DNA from 3 places in the Lactococcus sp. AK05 genome. Region 2 is predicted to be linked to each of the others. Evidence: predicted binding sites of a transcription regulator. Region 2 holds the regulator's gene; each other region holds the start of a gene.
What was found. The regulator NrdR, encoded in region 2, represses ribonucleotide reductase genes. The targets are predictions, from matches to a motif close to ACACNATATATNGTGT.
Positions count from the first base shown of each region.

Region 1 (3,286 bases), on a different contig from region 2:
TCCGCCATCTTTTGTTCGGACATTATTGACGAATGAAAGAATGTTTTCTGAATAGCCATCATTATATTGAAGGGCAACTTCAACTTCAAAACCATCTTGTTTTCCTTCAAAATAAAGAACTGGAGTTAAACTGTCTTTATCTTCATTAAGATAAGAAACGAAATCTTGAACCCCATTTTCATAATGAAATTCTTCTTTTTCATCTGTTCGTTTATCTTCAAGACTAATCGTCACTTCTTTTAAAAGAAAAGCAGACTCATTTAGTCGTTCTGAAATGATATTATATTTAAATTCAGTTGTCGAAAAAATACTAGAATCTGGCATGAAGGTAACTTTAGTCCCTGTTTTAGACTTTGGTGCTTTCCCAATTTTTTCTAAAGTTGTCGCTGGATGTCCACCATTTTCAAAACGTTGACGATAAACAGTTCCGTCACGAGTAATTTCAACTTCTAACCAAGACGAAAGGGCATTTACGACTGAAGAACCAACACCATGGAGTCCACCAGAAGTTTTATAACCCCCTTGACCAAATTTACCACCTGCGTGCAAAATAGTAAAAATTACTTCAACAGTTGGAATACCCATGGCGTGTTTCCCAACTGGCATTCCCCGTCCTTCATCTTCTACTGATAAAGAACCATCAGCATTAATGGTCACCGAAATTCTGTTACCAAAGCCAGATAAAGCTTCATCAACCGCATTATCTACAATTTCCCAAACCAAATGGTGCAAACCAGTTCCGTCAGTTGATCCAATATACATTCCTGGACGTTTTCTAACGGCATCCAATCCTTCAAGAACCTGAATCGCACTGTCATCATAGTTATTAATATCTATTACCATTTATTTCCCTCTCATCGAAAGCTTATATCTTCTATCTAAATCACTATTTTTTTATCCACAATGAGCTAATAAAAAATATTCATCTTGATTATTGTACCTTGTTCAGAAAGCTTTGTCAAAGGACTGCTGACAATTTTTTCATCTAATAGTAAGAATTTTTCCAAAAGTAAGTGAAGATGTTTCAATATTGTCAGTAATCTTTATTAAAAATATGATATAATTGTACAGTTAAAAGAGATTATCGATTTTAAACGAAATAAACTTCGGAGAACTTATGCTTACTATTATTCTTCTCATTGCCAGCTATCTTTTAGGGGCAATTCCATTCGGCTTATGGATTGGCAAGATTTTTTTCAAAAAAAATCTCCATGACTATGGCTCAGGAAATACTGGAACAACCAATACTTTTAGAATTCTAGGTGTAAAGGCAGGAATTTCAGTTTTTGCTTTTGACTTACTAAAGGGGACACTTGCTACTCTTTTACCCCTTTTCTTCCATATCAATGGTGTTTCACCTCTAATTTTCGGTCTTCTTGCTGTCATTGGACATACTTTTTCAATATTCGACCGCTTTAAAGGTGGAAAAGCTGTAGCAACTTCTGCTGGTGTGATTCTTGGATTTAGTCCTTTCTTTCTTATTTATCTCCTCGTTATTTTTATTCTTGTCCTCTGGCTTTTTAGTATGATTAGCCTCTCTAGCGTTGTGGCTGCTCTGTTCGCTTTGTTGGGAATTCTTATTTTCCCTAGCATCGGATTTATTCTTACTTCCTACGACCTTTTATTCTCAATTATTATTTTTGTTTTAGCAATTATTATTATTTTAAGACATAGAACAAATCTCAAAAGAATCAAAAATCATTGCGAATCCCTTGTCCCATTTGGTTTAAACTTATCAAAACAAAAAGAAAAATAGCACAATATGTTGTGTTATTTTTATAATTTTACATAATTCAACACAATATCTAGTATCTTTAATTTGACTAGATATTTTTTTTACGATAAAATAAGACTATAAAAAGTTGAGAAAAAGTCAAAGACTTTTTACTCTCACTAATAAAATACGTTTGTCCTCAAAGGAGATTTAAAATGGTTACAGTCTATTCTAAAAACAATTGTATGCAATGCAAAATGGTCAAAAAATGGCTCTCAGAACATGAAATTGCCTTCGATGAAATCAATATCGATGAACAACCTGAATTTGTTGAAAAAGTGATTGAAATGGGATTTCGTGCTGCACCTGTCATTACTAAAGATGACTTTGCCTTCTCTGGTTTCCGTCCTAGCGAATTAGCAAAGTTGGCTTAATATGAAACTTGCTTATTTCAGTGTGACTGGGCAAACACGTCGCTTTGTTTCCAAAACAAACTTACCAAATGTAGAAATTAGTCCTGACGATGATATAGAAATGAATGAACCTTTTCTTTTGATAACGCCAAGTTATGCCGAAGAATCTCCAACTGTTTCTAAATCAATAGACGTTATGGACCCTGTTTTTGACTTTATGGCTTATAATGATAATTATAAACATTGTCTAGGAATTATTGGTACAGGAAATCGTAATTTTGCAGGTATTTATATTTTTACTGCTAAAGAAATTTCTGCAAAATACCAAATTCCGCTTTTATATGATTTTGAGTTTAATGGTACACCAGCCGATGTTGCTGCTGTCGAAAAACTCGCTACACAGCTTGACAAAGGAGCGAAAGTCACCTTCAAAAATCCGCTGTGATTTTATGGCTTCACCCTAATGAGTGAAGCCTCTTTATTTTTAACTTTTTATTTCTATTAATTAGTTTGAACTTATTATAATATTCGGGTTCACCCCTCTGTTTTTTATGGTTGAACGCTTTAAGAAAGGTCACTTATGTCTCTAAAACAACTTAAAGATGTAACTTATTTCAAGCTCAATAACGAGATTAATATTCCCGTTAATGGTAGCATTCCTCTTGCTAAAGATAAAGAAGCAATTACTGCTTTTTTTAAAGAAAATGTCGAACCTAATCGTTATGAAGCCGATACATATATCGATAAACTCAATTGGCTCGTTAAAGAAGAATATCTAGAAGCTGAGTTTCTTGAAAAATATAAACCAGAATTCATTACCAATCTTCGTAAAGAATTGAGTAAATTTGAATTTCATTTTGATTCATTTATGGCTGCTTACAAATTTTATAATCAATATGCCATGAAAAACAATGACGGTTCTCTCTATCTTGAAGATTTTGAAGACCGTGTGTTAATGAATGCTTTATACATGGCTGACGGCGATGAAAAATTAGCTAATAATCTTGCTTTTGCAATGATTAATCGGCGTTATCAACCTGCGACTCCAACTTTTCTAAATGCTGGACGTAAGCGTCGTGGTGAATTTGTTTCTTGTTTCCTTCTACAATTAACTGATGATATGAATTCAATTGGACGAACAATTAACTCTGCCTTGCAA
Region 1 covers NZ_JBFTEI010000001.1:580,899-584,184, reverse strand. Annotated here, with positions in the region: gene parE (DNA topoisomerase IV subunit B) at 1-843, opposite strand, end outside; gene plsY (glycerol-3-phosphate 1-O-acyltransferase PlsY) at 1,118-1,756, shown strand; gene AB6B24_RS02790 (redoxin NrdH) at 1,930-2,148, shown strand; gene nrdI (class Ib ribonucleoside-diphosphate reductase assembly flavoprotein NrdI) at 2,150-2,572, shown strand; gene nrdE (class 1b ribonucleoside-diphosphate reductase subunit alpha) at 2,708-3,286, shown strand, end outside.
Region 1: the regulator NrdR is predicted to act here: its motif matches at 1,797-1,812, upstream of AB6B24_RS02790 (redoxin NrdH).

Region 2 (3,286 bases):
CGTAGTCGTTCATGGCGATGTCAATCATAAAAATTGGTTAGTGGATGATAATTCAGGAAAAATTTATTTAGTAGATTGGGATACCGTCTTTTTATCAGATTCAATGGTTGATATGGCACATGTTTTATCACATTATATTAAACCAAATAACTGGTCTTTGTGGTTGATGACATCTGGTGTTAGACCTCGTTCAGATATTATGGATAAAGTGGCTTGGTATGGAAAACTTTCTTTTCTTCGCCAAATCTCTGAATATCTTTCTAGAGGAAAAATGAAAGAAGTGAATCAAGAAATCTTGGGACTTCGTAAATTTTGTGAATTATTTTAGTAAAAATAGGCTAGGGTTTGGACCTTCCTATTTTTTGGCTTATAATTGAATAATAAAAATAAAGAAATAGAAGATCACTTTTGCTGATTTTCTATCAAAAATTAAAAAATTGAGGTAAAAATGCGCGTCAGAAATCGTAAAGGAGCAGGCGAAATGCTTGCTGAAAACGCACATATCGTAGTTGAAAATCCAGCGGAATTTAAAGGACGTTGGTCAGAACGTTTTGGAAATGATTATCCGATTCATATTGAAGTGGGTTGTGGAAAAGGAGCTTTCATCACAGGAATGGCAGCTCTTCATCCAGAAATAAATTACATTGCAATTGATATGCAATTATCAGTTTTATCTTATGCTTTAGATAAAGCAATTGAAGCAGATTTGCCAAACGTACAAATGATGCTTGTTGATGGAGCTGCTTTGAGTGAATATTTTGCTGATGGTGAAATTGACCAAGTCTATTTGAACTTTTCTGACCCTTGGCCAAAAGGACGTCATGAAAAACGTCGTTTGACTTATAAATCTTTTCTTGCAACTTATGAAAAGATTTTACGTCCTGAAGGTGAAATTCATTTCAAAACTGACAATCGTGGATTGTTTGAATATTCTTTAGTTTCTTTAGCTAACTATGGCATGGAACTTAAAAAAGTTTGGTTAGATTTACACCAAGACGAAGAATTTGCACCTCAAAATGTAATGACCGAGTATGAGCAAAAATTCTCACAAAAAGGTCAAGTAATTTATCGATTAGAAGCAAAATTTTTGCCTAAGAAGTAAATAAGTTGCTTTCTGTCATTAAAACTAATGAAAAAAATTACTGACAGAATAAGAAAGTCTAAACCAATTTTCTGTCAGTAAAATTAATAAGAATTTATTATCTATTAAGGAGAATAAAATGAGATGTCCAAAGTGTTCTTCTGAAGAATCAAAAGTTGTTGATTCAAGACAAGCCGAAGATGCTATTCGCCGTCGTCGTGTTTGTGAATCATGTGGTTTTCGCTTCACAACCTTTGAACGTATCGAAGAAATGCCCCTTTTAGTCATCAAAAAAGATGACAAACGTGAACCCTTTAATCGTGAAAAAATTGTTCGTGGTTTAGTTCGTTCAGCATACAAACGCCCAGTATCAAGTGAAGATATTGAAACAACAGTTGCAAATGTTGAAAGAAAAATCCGTCAACTAGACAGTAATGAAGTTGAATCAGATGTCATTGGTGAATTTGTGATGCAAGAACTAGCTGAATTGGATGATATCACCTATATCAGATTTGCTAGCGTCTATCGTTCATTCAAAGATGTCAGTGAATTAGAAGAGCTCCTTAAAAATATTACCAAAAAATAAATCCGTCAGTAAAAAGCGACTGAATAGAGAGCATTTTATCGGCAAATAAAAGAAAGATCAGCTCGCTGAACTTTCTGTCAGTAAAAAGTGAGGAAAAAATGAGAGCAGGAGATTCATTTACAATGCTTAATCGAGGAAAGACCAGCTTTGATGCTGAGGCTTTTCGTCTGCTCTATTTACCAATCATTGGCACGGATGCCTTTGCCCTTTATCAGTTAATGCTAAGCTTCTCTACTGGAAGAATTTCTCACTTTTTGGAATATCTAAATCTCGGTCTCAATCCTTTTATTGAAGCATTAGATAAATTATCTGGCTTATCATTAGTTCGCGTTTATGATGATCATACCAGTCTTTATTTTGAAGTAAAAAGTCCGCTAAATTTTGAAAATTTTCTTGCAGATGATTTTTATAGACAACTTTTGATTTCAAGAATTGGTGAAAACCGAGTAGCTGCTTTAGCTAAAAGAATGGAACCGAAAGGAAAAGAAGTTTCCAAGAAATTTCATGAAGTTTATAAAGTTAGTTTTGACTCACAAGCTCAACAAAACCCTTCAAATACAAATGAACGTTTTGATATGGGGGCCTTTAAAAGTATTATGGAACGTCAAGGCTATCATTTAAACAATGAAAATCAAGACTCCTTAACGCTCTATTCACTAGCAGAAAAATTTGAACTCAATTGGTACGAATTATTCAAGCAAGCAGAAAAAACAGCCAATGCTGATAAAAGTTTGAACATGAATAATTTGATGAGAAGTCTTTCAGGAGCTAGCCAACCGCAACCAGCACTCTCAGCCTTTCCTAAAGCCTTTGCCGATTTGATTGTCATCAGTAAATCTCATGAACCAGATGATTTCATCCGACAGATAAAAGCGCAAGCTGGAGGCTTTGTCAGTTCGGAAGAACATAAACTTTTAACTAATTTAAGTCGCCAAAATTTGCCAGCAGAAGTCCAAAATATTTTGATTCACTATGTTTTAGTACAGCAAAAAAATGCATCATTAAATCCAAATTTTGTAAATGCATTAGCCAATGACTGGATGAGAAATGAAGTATTTACAGCTGAAACAGCGGTAAAACGAATTTTGGAACGAGAAGAATTAGCTGCTGCTAAAGCTAAAACTGGAGCTGAAAAACGACCAATGAAAATCAAAAAAGAAGCACCAAAATGGTCAAATCCAGATTATGAAAATAAGACAAGCCAAGAAGAACTTGCAAAACTTGAGAAAATAAGGCTTGACTCTCTCAAAAAACTGAAAGGAGAGCAAAATTAATGGAATCTATCGGAGACATCTTAGGAAAACGTCAAGACATCCGTGAAAATTTTGAAAAATTAGTCGCAGAAGTATTAAAAAATGCTGATGTGCAAGCTTTTATTGCCCAACATCAAATGACTTCTGACGAAATTCAACGCTCTTACTCCAAGTTTTATGAATACGTTCGTGAGCATGAAAAATTTGAAAAAGGTGAAAAACGGGCAGCTGATGGTTATGAACCTGTTTTAATCATGAATCACGGCTATGCTGATGTTTCATATCAAACGACAAATGAATTGGCGCAGCAACAAGCAGCTCAAAACCTTTTGCGACGTGTGAATATTATTGGACTTCCAAAAGATT
Region 2 covers NZ_JBFTEI010000003.1:94,764-98,049, forward strand. Annotated here, with positions in the region: gene AB6B24_RS07615 (phosphotransferase family protein) at 1-328, shown strand, start outside; gene trmB (tRNA (guanosine(46)-N7)-methyltransferase TrmB) at 449-1,102, shown strand; gene nrdR (transcriptional regulator NrdR) at 1,221-1,667, shown strand; gene AB6B24_RS07630 (replication initiation and membrane attachment family protein) at 1,766-2,941, shown strand; gene dnaI (primosomal protein DnaI) at 2,941-3,286, shown strand, end outside.

Region 3 (3,286 bases), on a different contig from region 2:
CATAGTGGAAAGAATTAGTATAGTAATCTTTGTCAGTAATATCTGCAACTGAACCGAATTTTTCTTTATCCATTCGGCAGAAACGGTCAGTTAAACTTTCTGACGGTGTTGAGTAAACAGAATAATGATAACCAGAGGCTTTAGACCAATCTTCACAATCTTCATGCATTCGTTTCACAATTTCAATTGTAAAAGCTTTAGCTTCAGGATTATTTTCCCAAGTTGGGCCATAAAAAGTAGTCGCCACTTCATAAAGTCCAATGTAACCTAAACTTACAGTTGCACGTTCTTTATTGTACAATTCATCAACTGAACCTTCGGCATCAAGACGTCCCAATGCACCATTCATAAAGAGAATAGGTGCATTTTTAGGTTGTGCTTCTTTAGCACGTTCAACACGAAAGGCAAGCGCATCATGAGCAATTTCAATTCTTTCATTGAAGATTTCCCAGAATTTTTCTTTATTTCCAGCGGCTTCAAGAGCAATACGTGGAAGGTTAACTGTAACAACTCCAAGATTATTACGTCCAGCAGTCACGTCATTCCCATTTTCATCTTTCCAGCCTTGTAAAAATGAACGACAACCCATTGAAGCTTTAAATGAACCTGTTAATTCAACAATTTTATCATAGCTCAAAATATCAGGGTACATCCGTTTTGTTGAACATTCAAGCGCAAGTTCTTTGATGTCATAGTTTGGTGTCCCTACTTCGAGGTTAAGTCCACGTTTGAGTGTGAAAATTAATTTAGGGAAAATGGCAGTACGGTGTTCTGAACCTAAGCCACCAATCCGTACTTTCAAAATTGCTTTTTGAATTTCACGCGCATACCAATCGTCTCCAAGACCAAAACCAACCGTTACAAAAGGCGTTTGACCATTTGAAGTAAACAAAGTATTAATTTCATATTCTAAAGATTGCATTGCATCATAGATATCTTTGGCTGTTTTTTCACGAGCATAAGCTTCTTGTTTTTCAGCACCATCAATCCATTTTTGTGCATCTTTTAAATGTTTTTTATAATTTAATTTCGCGTAAGGCGCCAATACTTCATCGGCACGGTCAAATGAACAACCACCATATTGTGAACTAGCCACATTAGCGATGATTTGACTGGCTTGCGCAGTTGCTGTTTGAATTGATTTTGGCGAATCTACTTGTGCATTTCCAAGTTTAAAACCATTTTCAAACATATTTTTAAAGTCAATCAAACAACAGTTAGCCATTGTAGTAAATGGACTATAATCAAGGTCATGATAATGAATATCACCCTTTTGGTGAGCGTTTGCCACATGTGGCGGAAGAAGTTTCAATCCAATTGCTTTGGAAACCGCACCAGCTGTCAAATCACGTTGAGTATTGAAAACGTTAGAATCTTTATTGGCATTTTCATTAACGACAGTTTGGTCGCGATTAATTAATTTTTCAATCGTAAAATTGATATCCGTTGCTTTGGTACGGGCCAAATCACGGTTAGCACGATAAGAGATATATTCTTCAGCCAATTGAGTTTCACCAGACTCAAGGAGTTCTTGCTCAACAATTGATTGAATTTCATAAATTTTGACATTTTCAGAAAAACGAGTAAAGATTTCACTGACTACTCTGTCAGTAAGTTCTGAAAGAACCGACATATCTGTCAGTTCGACTTTTTTAGCCGCTTTAGTCAAAGCATCAAAAATTTTCTCACTGTTAAATTTCACTGAGCGTCCGTCACGCTTTATCACATTAATTTCTTCTAGTGTTACATCTTGATATTTTACTTCACTTTTCATATTAACCATCCTCTTCAATTACATCATCTATTTTATCAAATTCTCGGAAATGACACAATATATAGGTTAAATTATGTAAACACACACAATATCTTGTGTTGCTTGTTTTCATTCCCTTTTCTCAATTTCGCAAAGCAAAATATAATCTCTTTGTATTCAAAACGTAATTAATGCGTCTTAAATCAGACTTTTTCTCTAAATTCTCACATTTTCTAGCCAATATAAAACATTAAATAAAAAACGTTTACAAACCGCCACATAATTGTCATCTTTTTCTTCCATTAACCGTGGTAAAATAGGGTAGTACTTATTTTATTCTGTATTTTCAGGAAAGGAATTATTTATGCCAGTTTCTCGTATTAAAGTTAAAAATAGACATTTAAAAAAGAAAGCTAAAAAACCACTGGCTTTTTATAAACCAGCGACCAAATTTGCTGGCGCTGTTCTCATTGCGGGAACTTTGACGACCACTCATGAGCTTTTGCTCCAACAAACAAGCCCAGTGGTTCAAGCCGCAACAAATTCGACAGAAGCTTTTATTGAAAGTATTGCTGCATCAGCAAAACCAGTTGCCGATAGTAATGGTCTTTATCCTTCAGTTATGATTGCCCAAGCTATTTTGGAAAGTAACTGGGGTTCAAGCCAACTTTCTCGTGCCCCCTATTATAATTTATTCGGTATTCAAGGAACTTATCAAGGAAAAAGCGTTGTTTTTAAAACTCAAGAATATCTCAATGGTAAATGGGTCACAAAAGATATGCCATTTAGGGTTTATCCTTCCTTTAATCAAAGTTTCCAAGACAATGCTTATGTTTTAAAAACTACAAACTTTGGAAATGGTCCTTATTACGCTAAAGCTTGGCGAGCAAACGCGGCAACTTATCAAGATGCAACCGCAGCTTTAACAGGAAAATATGCAACTGACCCTAATTATGGTGCTTCCCTGAATCGAATTATCTCTCAATATAATTTGACTCGTTTTGACGGCGCTTCTTCTGCTGGTAATTCTAACACCGGTGGTTCGACAGTTACAAATACCAATAACAATTCAAATACAAGTACAAGCTCAACCACTTATACGGTTAAATCTGGCGATACACTTTGGGGAATTTCGCAAAAATATGGAATTAGTGTTGCTCAAATCCAAAGCGCAAACAATCTTAAAAGTACAGTCATCTATATTGGGCAAAAGCTTGTATTGACAACTTCAAGTTCTTCGTCTAATACAAATAGTTCAACTTCTTCAGGAAATTCTGCCGCAACTACAACGCCTACTACTTCGGTCACTCCTGCCAAACCAGCTTCACAGACGACGATTAAGGTTAAATCTGGTGATACACTTTGGGGACTCTCTGTCAAATATAAAACGACGATTGCTCAACTCAAGAGTTGGAATCATTTAAATTCTGATACAATTTATATTGGACAAAACTTGATCGTTTCACAATCTGCTGGTTCCTCAAGTTCTTCAACAGGTTCAAGCTCAGCCTCTACGAGCTCAACTTCTAACTC
Region 3 covers NZ_JBFTEI010000002.1:236,116-239,401, forward strand. Annotated here, with positions in the region: gene nrdD (anaerobic ribonucleoside-triphosphate reductase) at 1-1,774, opposite strand, end outside; gene AB6B24_RS05690 (LysM peptidoglycan-binding domain-containing protein) at 2,118-3,286, shown strand, end outside.
Region 3: the regulator NrdR is predicted to act here: its motif matches at 1,858-1,873, upstream of nrdD (anaerobic ribonucleoside-triphosphate reductase).